DNA from 3 places in the Shewanella psychrotolerans genome. Region 1 is predicted to be linked to each of the others. Evidence: predicted binding sites of a transcription regulator. Region 1 holds the regulator's gene; each other region holds the start of a gene.
What was found. Region 1 encodes LexA, which represses DNA repair genes until DNA is damaged. Its sites were predicted from a motif close to TACTGTATNNNNATACAGTA; they were not measured.
Positions count from the first base shown of each region.

Region 2: a site for LexA is predicted at 1,505-1,524, ahead of K0I62_RS08015 (DNA topoisomerase III). Genes of this name have one in related genera too.
Region 3: a site for LexA is predicted at 1,924-1,943, ahead of dinB (DNA polymerase IV). Genes of this name have one in related genera too.

Region 1 covers NZ_CP080419.1:123,339-126,626, reverse strand. The annotation lists gene nudE (ADP compounds hydrolase NudE) at 1-286, opposite strand, end outside; gene yrfG (GMP/IMP nucleotidase) at 385-1,053, shown strand; gene lexA (transcriptional repressor LexA) at 1,177-1,794, shown strand; gene K0I62_RS00565 (cell division inhibitor SulA) at 1,791-2,300, shown strand; gene coxB (cytochrome c oxidase subunit II) at 2,695-3,288, shown strand, end outside.
Region 2 covers NZ_CP080419.1:1,804,247-1,807,534, forward strand. The annotation lists gene K0I62_RS08010 (methyl-accepting chemotaxis protein) at 1-1,223, shown strand, start outside; gene K0I62_RS08015 (DNA topoisomerase III) at 1,536-3,288, shown strand, end outside.
Region 3 covers NZ_CP080419.1:3,189,318-3,192,605, forward strand. The annotation lists gene K0I62_RS14090 (carbon-nitrogen hydrolase family protein) at 1-459, opposite strand, end outside; gene dinB (DNA polymerase IV) at 819-1,898, opposite strand; gene bfr (bacterioferritin) at 2,175-2,642, opposite strand; gene bfr (bacterioferritin) at 2,653-3,126, opposite strand.

The DNA.
Region 1 (3,288 bases):
CTTGAAGCTCACGATTCGCCGCTTGAACAGGCGTTTCACCAGGATCGACTAAGCCTTTGGGGAAGCCCAGCTCGTAAGAGTGCGTACCCGCAGCATATTCTCGACCCAGCAGCAATTGGTCATCTAGCACAGGAACCACCATAACCGCACCACGATTGTTGCCCTTCATACGCTCATATTGGCGCTCAACCTGATTAGAAAACTTTAGGTGCACTTGTTCAATCTGAAACAGACGGCTCTTGGCAACAACTTCTGCATGTAAAATCTGTGGCTTCTTGTCCGACATGAATGTCCCTGATAAAAATGACGTTTGCTTCACAGTCCAATCTTACTATGATGTGATTAATCCACAACTCTACCGATGGAATTTTTTCAAACCACAATATGTTTCCATGGAATAAGATAGATACAGTGCTACTCGATATGGATGGCACACTACTGGATTTGCATTTTGATAATCACTTTTGGCTCAGCCTAGTGCCTCAAACCCTTAGCCATCAAAAAAACTTGCCAATCGAGCGCGCAAGAACCCTAGTAGAAGCCGCCTATGACAAAGTCTTTGGCACCTTAGAGTGGTATTGTCTCGACTACTGGGAGCGTGAACTCCAACTTGATATCATCGCCTTGCACCGCTCGATTGTCGACAGAATCCAAATGCGCCAAGATAGTATGCCATTTCTAACCGCCTTAGGAGAGCAAGGAAAATCAAGAATACTGGTGACCAATGCCCATCCAAGCAGCCTCGCACTAAAACTTGAACATACTGATTTAGCTGCTGGGCTAGACCATATGCTATCGAGCCATGCAACGGGGTACCCTAAGGAAGCCCCCCAATTTTGGGAGACGCTTTTCACACAATATCAACTCGACCCAAGCCGATGCTTATTCATTGACGATAGTGAGCCGATCTTACAAGCCGCACAAAAAGCAGGTGTTGGTTATCTGCTTGGAATTAAAAACCCCGATAGCCAAAAGCCACTCAAGTCATTTAACGACTTCCCAGCAATCGCAGACTATCACGATCTATTAAATAGCCTTTTAACCAACAGATAAGCATAGGAACAAGTTAAATAAAATGAGATAGCTAATGGTTTTAGGCAAAAAGCTGGTTAATACTTGCACTACCATAAATACTGTATATACTAACAGTTACTGTATGGAAAGACAGGATAGATAATGAGACCACTAACACCCAGACAAGCTGAAATTTTAGAGCTAATTAAGCGCAATATAGCCGACACAGGCATGCCACCTACTCGAGCTGAAATTGCCCACAGATTAGGCTTTAAGAGCGCTAATGCTGCAGAAGAACATTTAAAGGCACTAGCGAAAAAAGGCTGTATAGAGATCATGCCAGGAACATCTCGAGGGATAAAGCTCCCCCAAGAAGATGAACCTGAAGAACTCGGTTTACCGCTAATCGGTCAAGTTGCCGCAGGTGAACCCATACTAGCCCAAGAGCATGTGGAGCAACACTATCAGGTCGATCCAAATATGTTTAGACCCTGTGCGGACTTCCTGCTACGAGTGCGGGGGGACAGTATGAAGAATATTGGCATCTTAGAAGGCGATCTACTTGCTGTACATAAAGTTGAACAAGCACGTAATGGACAAGTCGTCGTCGCTCGAGTTGAAGATGATGTCACGGTTAAGCGTTTTGAAAAGAAAGGCAACACCGTGTATTTGCATGCCGAAAATGAAGATTACTCACCTATAGTGGTTGATCTCGCTAATCAAAGCCTAAGCATTGAAGGCTTAGCGGTCGGCGTTATTCGCAACGGAGACTGGCAATGAACAATTTAATCGGTAATGCGCCACGTCATCCTGGTCTGTGGGTTGATATAAATAAGCAACTAAAACCATCCCACCCAAATACTATTTCCACCGTGTCAAGCAGCACTCAAGGCAGACAAGAGTTACAAGCGTTAACACCACAGCTAGCTAGATTAAGTCAACAAGGACAATGGGTCGTGCTAATCAGCCCACCGAATATTGGCTATAAACAGATGCTCGCAGATGCAGGGGTTCGTATGGATCGTATTCTACTCGTGCATACCAAAGATGAAGTCGAAGCACTTTGGGCGATGGAAAAAGCACTCACAAGTGGTACATCCAGTGCGGTGATTAGTTGGACTCAATCGCTCGATGCAAGAGATAATCGTCGCTTACAAATCGTCGCCAAAAACACTCGAGCACTGGGTGTCGTTATCGAAGATGCAAATAGTCACTTACCTGTAACAGCCCGTATGCAGGACGATCTAGGCATACAACAAGCCTGTTTATTTAGTTCATTGCATTAATCGATTTACTCCTCCTTTCCATACAAAAGCCCCGCAAGGGGCTTTTTTGTCGCTGTTTTGTTTAGAAAAATAAAATAAAAGTGATCTTGATCAATATTTGAACACCGATTAAGTTAATAGTAGATATCAACGATTATTTGTTATATCCGAACAATTTAGCTGTCGACGCAATTGAGCCCGTGAGAAGTCTTCTCTTGTGTCAATTCGTTGAAATTAGCCTGATATATTCAGCCGTAAGTGCAAGCGTGGTCACCACCAGCAATAACATTTACACCACCAGCGCACTTTGAAGTCATCGTTGCTTTTTTGGGAACCGAAGAGTTTGCATAGAGCCGAGACATACTGTGTGGCTCTTCTTTGTAGTTGCCTTCGCAATTGACAGAGGAGAAGTCTAGTGAAGCAAGTGTTGTATTATTTGCTGGCGTTGCTGTTTACGCCCCCCATACTCGCAGCCGATATGCCCCTCAACATGACAGAAGGGGTTACAGAGATAAGTGGAAGAGTGTTTGGCCTCCACATGACCATTCTCTACATCTGTTGTGCCATAGGCATTGTGGTCTTTGGTGTGATGATCTATTCGATCATCAACCATCGACGCTCTAAAGGTGCCGTTGCCGCCAACTTCCATGAAAGTACTAAAGTCGAAATTGCATGGACCATCGTTCCTTTCGTTATTTTAATCATGATGGCTATTCCAGCAACACAAACCCTGATAGCAATGGAAGACCCCAGCGATGCAGACTTGACCATTAAGATCACGGGTTCCCAATGGAAATGGCATTACAGCTATTTCGATTATGATATCGAGTACTACAGCCTGCTTGCAACGCCAAGAACACAGATAGAAGGTAGTGAAGCCAAAGGCGAGCACTATCTGCTTGAAGTAGATAAACCGCTCGTTCTACCAATTAATAAAAAAGTGCGTTTCTTAATGACTTCAGAGGATGTGATCCATTCATGGTGGGTTCCTGCATTTGCCGTGAAAAAA
Region 2 (3,288 bases), 1.7 Mb from region 1:
ATTTAGAACAAGGGGATAATATTGTCGTGGCTTATCCTATCGATATTACCGTTGCGGGTGCTCAGTGGTCGTTGGTGATAGAAGTCAATAAAATCGATGCTTATGAGGCCGCGTTGGAGATGGACAATGCGATGTCTGCAATGGCCAGTTCTCTTGGCAGTCTGTTGTTGATTGTCGGCAGTATTGTATCTGTTATTGCGGTGGTAACGATTAGTCTAGTGATCCGATCAATTATTGCACCATTGAAAGTGATTCAAAGCCGAGTGGAGAACCTTGCAAGTGCTGAGGGTGATCTGACTCAATCTATAACGGTAGAATCTCACGCTGAACTTATTGCCCTTGGTGGCGGTATCAACGGTTTTATTACTAAGTTAAGACTGTTAATCACAGAGCTGAAAGAGTTAGCCTCTCGTTCCCAAGATGAAAGCCAAACAGCAGCGGGTATTGCTCAGCAAACGCGAGACAGCGTTAATCGTCAATACAGTGAGATTGAAAGTGTGGTCACAGCTGTTAATGAGATGAGTGCTACAGCACTTGAGGTTGCGAAAGCATCTGAGCAAACCGCGGCCGAAACCGAAGCGATGACGGCGAATGTTAAAGCGGGCGAGGATAGCTTAAGCAAGGCGATGGGCTTTGTGACGAATATGTCTCAGGAATCATTATTGGCTAAAGAGGCGGTTAGTAAGGTCGCAGACAGTAGTACTAACATCAGTAAAATTTTAGAAGTGATCAGTGCCATTGCAGAGCAGACTAACTTGTTGGCCTTAAATGCAGCAATCGAAGCGGCTCGTGCAGGAGAGCAAGGACGAGGTTTTGCGGTGGTGGCTGATGAGGTTAGGGCATTAGCATCGAAAACTCAAAGCTCGACTGATGAGATTAGCAAGCTAATTGAATCGTTACAGAAAGAGGTTAAGAGTGCATCGAACATTATTGACCAAGGCGTAAATGGCGCTCAGCGCGCGGTTGAACAGACTGAATCGGCGTTAACTTCACTTAATACTATAGTGAGCCAAATTGAAGAGGTGTCTAGTCAAGTTACCCACATCGCGACTGCGGCCGAGGAGCAAAGCGCAGTCACCGAAGAGGTTAACCGTAATATTACCGGGATCTCCGATTCGGCTTCTGAGTTAGCGCGTCTTGCCGATGAAGCACAGCAAAGCAGTGTTAGCCTAGCTAATTTAGTTGCGCAGCAACATCAGCAGCTTGGTAAGTTGAAAACCTAAGCCTCGTCGATAGAATGGCCAAGATGTGATCACGACATCTAGGCTATTCATTATTTATTTGCTTTTTATATCATCGAGTCAATTTATCATTGGTAAATCAAAGCGTTTGGCGACTCATCATCCATTTGCCTTGAATGAGTTGCCAAAAAACACGCTGAGTTGATCACTTTCTTATGTTGATTGATATGATGAGAGCTATTCTCAACTGTATATGCAAAGCTTTTGTTGTAAGTAACAAAATGTATTTTGAGTTTGCGCCATAACCTTTGCTGAGTTAAAGTTGCTGGTAATTTATACAGTGTTTATTGAGTTATGATTTTATATATCGCAGAGAAACCGAGTCTAGGAAGGGCGATTGCCGATGTATTACCCAAACCATTAAAAAAGGGGGATGGGTTTATTACCGCCGCCAATGGCGACTGTGTTTCTTGGTGTATCGGGCACTTGTTAGAGCAAGCTGAGCCTGACAGCTATGATGCTGCTTATAAATCATGGAAGTTTGAACATCTGCCGATTGTGCCACAGCAGTGGAAGATGAAACCAAAATCTAAAACTCGCAGCCAGCTTACGGTGTTGCGAGGTTTAGTGAAGCAAGCGACTCAATTGGTTAACGCCGGCGATCCCGATCGTGAGGGGCAGCTGCTTGTCGATGAAGTCATCGCTCATCTTGGCGTTAAAGGTAACAAGCTTAATCAAACTCAACGCTTGTTAGTGAGCGACTTAAACCCAGAGGCGGTGAGAAGAGCCTTGGGACAACTCAGATCAAACCGTGAATTTATCCCCTTATCAACTTCTGCATTAGCGCGTTCTCGTGCCGATTGGCTTTACGGCATGAATATGACTCGTGCTTATACGCTACAAGGTCGTAAGGTGGGTTATCAAGGTGTGTTATCTGTAGGGCGAGTACAAACACCGTTGCTGGGGCTTGTAGTTCGTCGTGATGAAGCGATTGCGGGTTTTGTAAGCAAACCCTTCTATGAAGTGCTTGCCAATCTCGCGACAGAAAAGCAAGAAACATTCAAAGCCAAATGGCAGCCCAGCGAAGCATGTCGTCCCTACATGGACGAAGATGGGCGAGTATTGTCTAACGGCTTAGCCCAGAATGTGGTTGGACGCATAACAGATAAAAGCGCTCAGGTGACATCGCTTCAGAGTCGCGATAAACAGCAAAGCCCACCTTTACCCTATAGTCTTTCAGCCCTGCAAATTGATGCTGCTAAGCGTTTTAGTATGAGCGCGAAAGCGGTACTCGATACGTGTCAGTCGCTTTATGAAAAACATAAATTATTAACGTATCCTCGATCCGATAGCCGATACCTTCCTAAGGAGCAGTTTGTACTCGCGCCTAACGTGATTAATGCCGTGTTAAAAGGGGCAAGTGAATTAGTCGAAGGTATTGATAGGCCCGATCCAAAAATTAAATCTAAGGCATGGAATGACAAAAAAGTGGATGCACACCATGCGATAGTGCCTACCGAAAAGGTGGCGAATTTATCGGGTTTAAATCAGGCAGAGAAACAGATTTATCTTCATGTCGCTAGACAATACCTCGCGCAGTTTTATCCAGTATATCAGTACCATGAAACCGAAGTTGAAGTTGAAATAGAGAAGGGGCGGTTTAAGACTAAAGCGAAGCAAGAGAAGTCTCTAGGCTGGAAACAGCTGTTTCCAAAGGCAAATAATAGCGCTTCACAACAAGATAATGACGGGGATGATTTACAATCGCTTCCATCACTGATTGAGGGACAAATGTTACATTCGGGTCAAGGCGAGTTGGTCGAGAAGCATACTCAGCCGCCGAAAGCGTTTACTGATGCGACCTTACTCGCTGCGATGACGGGCATTAGCCGTTATGTGACTAATCCTGAGATCCGTAAGATCCTTAAAGACACCGACGGCTTAGGTACCGAAGCAACGCGAGCTGGCATCATTGAGCTGTTATTCAAACGAGGTTTTTTGGTGCGCCAAGGTAAAGCTATCGTGTCGACAGAGGTGGGCAAGGGGCTGATTAATAGCTTGCCTGAATCTACGACTACGCCCGATATGACAGCGTTATGGGAAAGTC
Region 3 (3,288 bases), 1.3 Mb from region 1:
GACATTAAGCCCGTGGCCATCACCAAAGCCCCATACCATGCGTTCTGGGTTGGTCGGCATGAGTTTTCGATGATGGTTAACAATCTCACCATCAGGGTCAATCATCACCAGCGCGTTATAAAGGGTCGATTGGCTGTTGGCATTGTCTCTTTCGTTCATACCGCAGACAACAGTCACACCGTTTTGTTTGGCGGCGTCTTGCAGCGGCTTAAGGTCGTTCGTCGATAAATCGATGGCATTTCTGAGCAACCTAGCATGCAGCTCTTCGCAGAGCCCCCAGTCGCCACCGGGCCTGAGTCGCCATATCCAGGCAGGATAACCAGGAATAAAGGCCTCGGGAAACACGATAAGTTCGGCACCTTGAGCAGATGCAGAATTAATCGACGCCACCGCTTTATCAATTGTTGCCTCTTTATCGAGTACACAAGGTGCCTCTTGAATAATAGCTACCCTCTTCATAGGTCAATCCTTTTTATTAGGAGTGGAGTTAACCCTCAGTATAGTTTGTCCTACGCAGGTTTCGTTAAGTGCCCTCTCTCAGGTAGCGCAAGCCATCGAAATTAAAAAAAGCCAAATAGAAGAAACGGGATAACTCGATGCAGATGCACCGATGAGCTTGCGAAACAGGGATGTTTCGGCAGAACCTAAAGGGACTTATTCACTGTGTCTCACAGGAATACACATAAGCCCACCGCTGATGATAGGGAACCATCGATGGTTAACCCTTAAAATTGGTCAATAAATTACAATGCAGCCAGCAGCAACTGCGACGAAAGATATGTCGAACCTTCATTTTAAGCTGCACTCATTAAGGTGCACTAAAACCCGAGGTTTAACTGCGATGCACTAACCTCATCTTCACTACCCACGCCAGCGTCAGCACTCTCTAACCCCACAGAGACCCCAAGCAAACGAATTCCCCGTTCGCTTCGACGCTCTAGTGCCTGAGTCAACAAGTCATAAAACAGCTTGACCGATATCTCATCGCTGCGGTGCTCTATAGTGGTCTGCTTAAAGTCATCAAACTTCAACTTAACCACTTGCTTATTAATACGTCGCGCAGAAGCGCTGCGGTTAACCCTAGCTGCTAGCTCGTGAATAAGTTGAGGCATTACCGCCTCACATTGCTCGTAAGTATAAATATCTTGGGCCAGCGTGGTTTCCACCCCAACAGATTTACGCTCCCGATGAGGCGATATTCCCCGGGGATCGACGCCTTTAGCGCGCTCAATCAAGACTGCACCAAATTTACCAAATCTCTCTATTAATCTGGCCTCTGAGAACTGCTGCACATCGAGGCACGTATGCAGTCCCATCTCTTCGAGCTTAGTCGCGGTAACTTTTCCAACCCCGGGAATCTTTATCAGGGAGAGGGTTTTAACAAACTCGGTGACAGCATCTGGAGTGATCACATATTGGCCATTCGGTTTATTGAGATCCGAGGCAATTTTGGCTAGAAATTTAACTGGGGCTACTCCTGCCGATGCTGTGAGACCTGTTAATTCAAATATCTCTTGCCTAATCGCTGCCGCGATTAAGGTTGCAGAGCCATGATGTTCATTACAATCACTGACATCGAGATAGGCTTCATCTAATGACAGCGGTTCAACTAAATCGGTATAACGAGCAAAAACGCTACGAATTTGTGCCGATACCGCTTTGTAAACCTCCATACGTCCTGGCACCAAAATTAAATGAGGACACAGCTTTAAGGCATAGGCAGATGCCATCGCCGAGCGAACACCAAATGCGCGCGCTTCATAATTACAGGTACTGATCACCCCGCGGCGATCGCTGCGCCCGCCCACGGCTACCGGCTTGTCTCTTAACTCGGGAAAATCTCGCATTTCAACTGCCGCATAGAAGCAGTCCATGTCCACATGAATAATCTTTCTCAACGGGCATTACCTCCACCCACAAGAATACTGTATATTTAAACAGTATACAAACACTTATCCATGCCAACTCACCTAAACCAGCCACTGCTGTAGACTTAAAGGCCCTACCGCCTTAAGCTTAGACAAAAAACCACAGCATGATGCTGTGGCTTATATCGAACCCTTTTAGCTATCGGCTACCTTTATCCGCCATGATTAAAACAACCAGAGTGAACCTGGAGCAGCTCAAATAACCACGACTTGCACGACCTTAGTTGCAGCCCACAGCTTATAACCTTACATCTTAGACTGTAGGTAATTCTGCAGCCCAATTTTATCGATGAGACCCAGTTGTTTCTCTAACCAGTACATATGATCTGACTCAGTTTCCTCTAACAGGACTTCGAGTAACTCACGCGACGGATAATCTTTCTTCGCTTCACATAAGGCTATCGCTTTGCGAAGATTGTCTGCCACCTGATATTCGTAGTTCAAATCGTTTTGCAACATCTGCTGCGGATCTTTACCGATATTAAGCGCCTCACGGCTCGCAACATCTGGGGTGCCCTCTAGAAAGAGGATCCGCTCAACCAATTTTTTAGCATGTTCGCGCTCATCGTCAGACTCATGGGAAATACGCTCATGCAATTCTGTGAGCCCCCAGTCGTCATACATGAGTCCATGCACAAAATACTGGTCCATCGCCGATAGCTCTCCGGTGAGTAGTTGATTAAGCGTATCTATGACCTCTTTATCACCTTTCATACTAATCTCCCTAGTCCGACTCTATCTGCGCTTGTAAGTAATTTTGAATGCCAGTCATTTTGATCAGATCTTGCTGGGCTTCTATCCAATCTAGATAAGCTTCTTCATCTTCAAGAAGATCTTCTAAAATTTCTCGACTGACATAGTCTTGCTCTGTCTCACAAAGGCTAATCACGCTGCGTAATTCTACCAATTGCTCTTCTAGCATGGTTTTATCACATTGCAGCATCTCTTGTGGATTCTCTCCAATGCGTAATTTTTCTAACTGTTGCAGATTAGGTAAACCTTCGAGGAACAGCACCCGCTCAATGAGCTTGTCAGCATGCTTCATATCTTGAATCGACTTTTTATAACACTTCTCGTTGAGCTCTTCTAAACCCCAATTCTTGTACATACGGGCATGTAAGAAGTATTGATTAATTGCCGTCAATTCAAACGTCAAAATCTTATTGAGCTGCCGAATAACGTTCGGATGACCCTTCATTTCATCTCCTTAAAAATATTGATCTAAATCAATGTTTAAGACTAGAACAAAATCCACCCAAAAACAAATTAACATTTAGTTTCAAATGTTTACCAAAGATAATCATTATCATTCTGATTCTTAACTAGAGTGAAGTACCCAGTGTAATTACCAGCAAATACA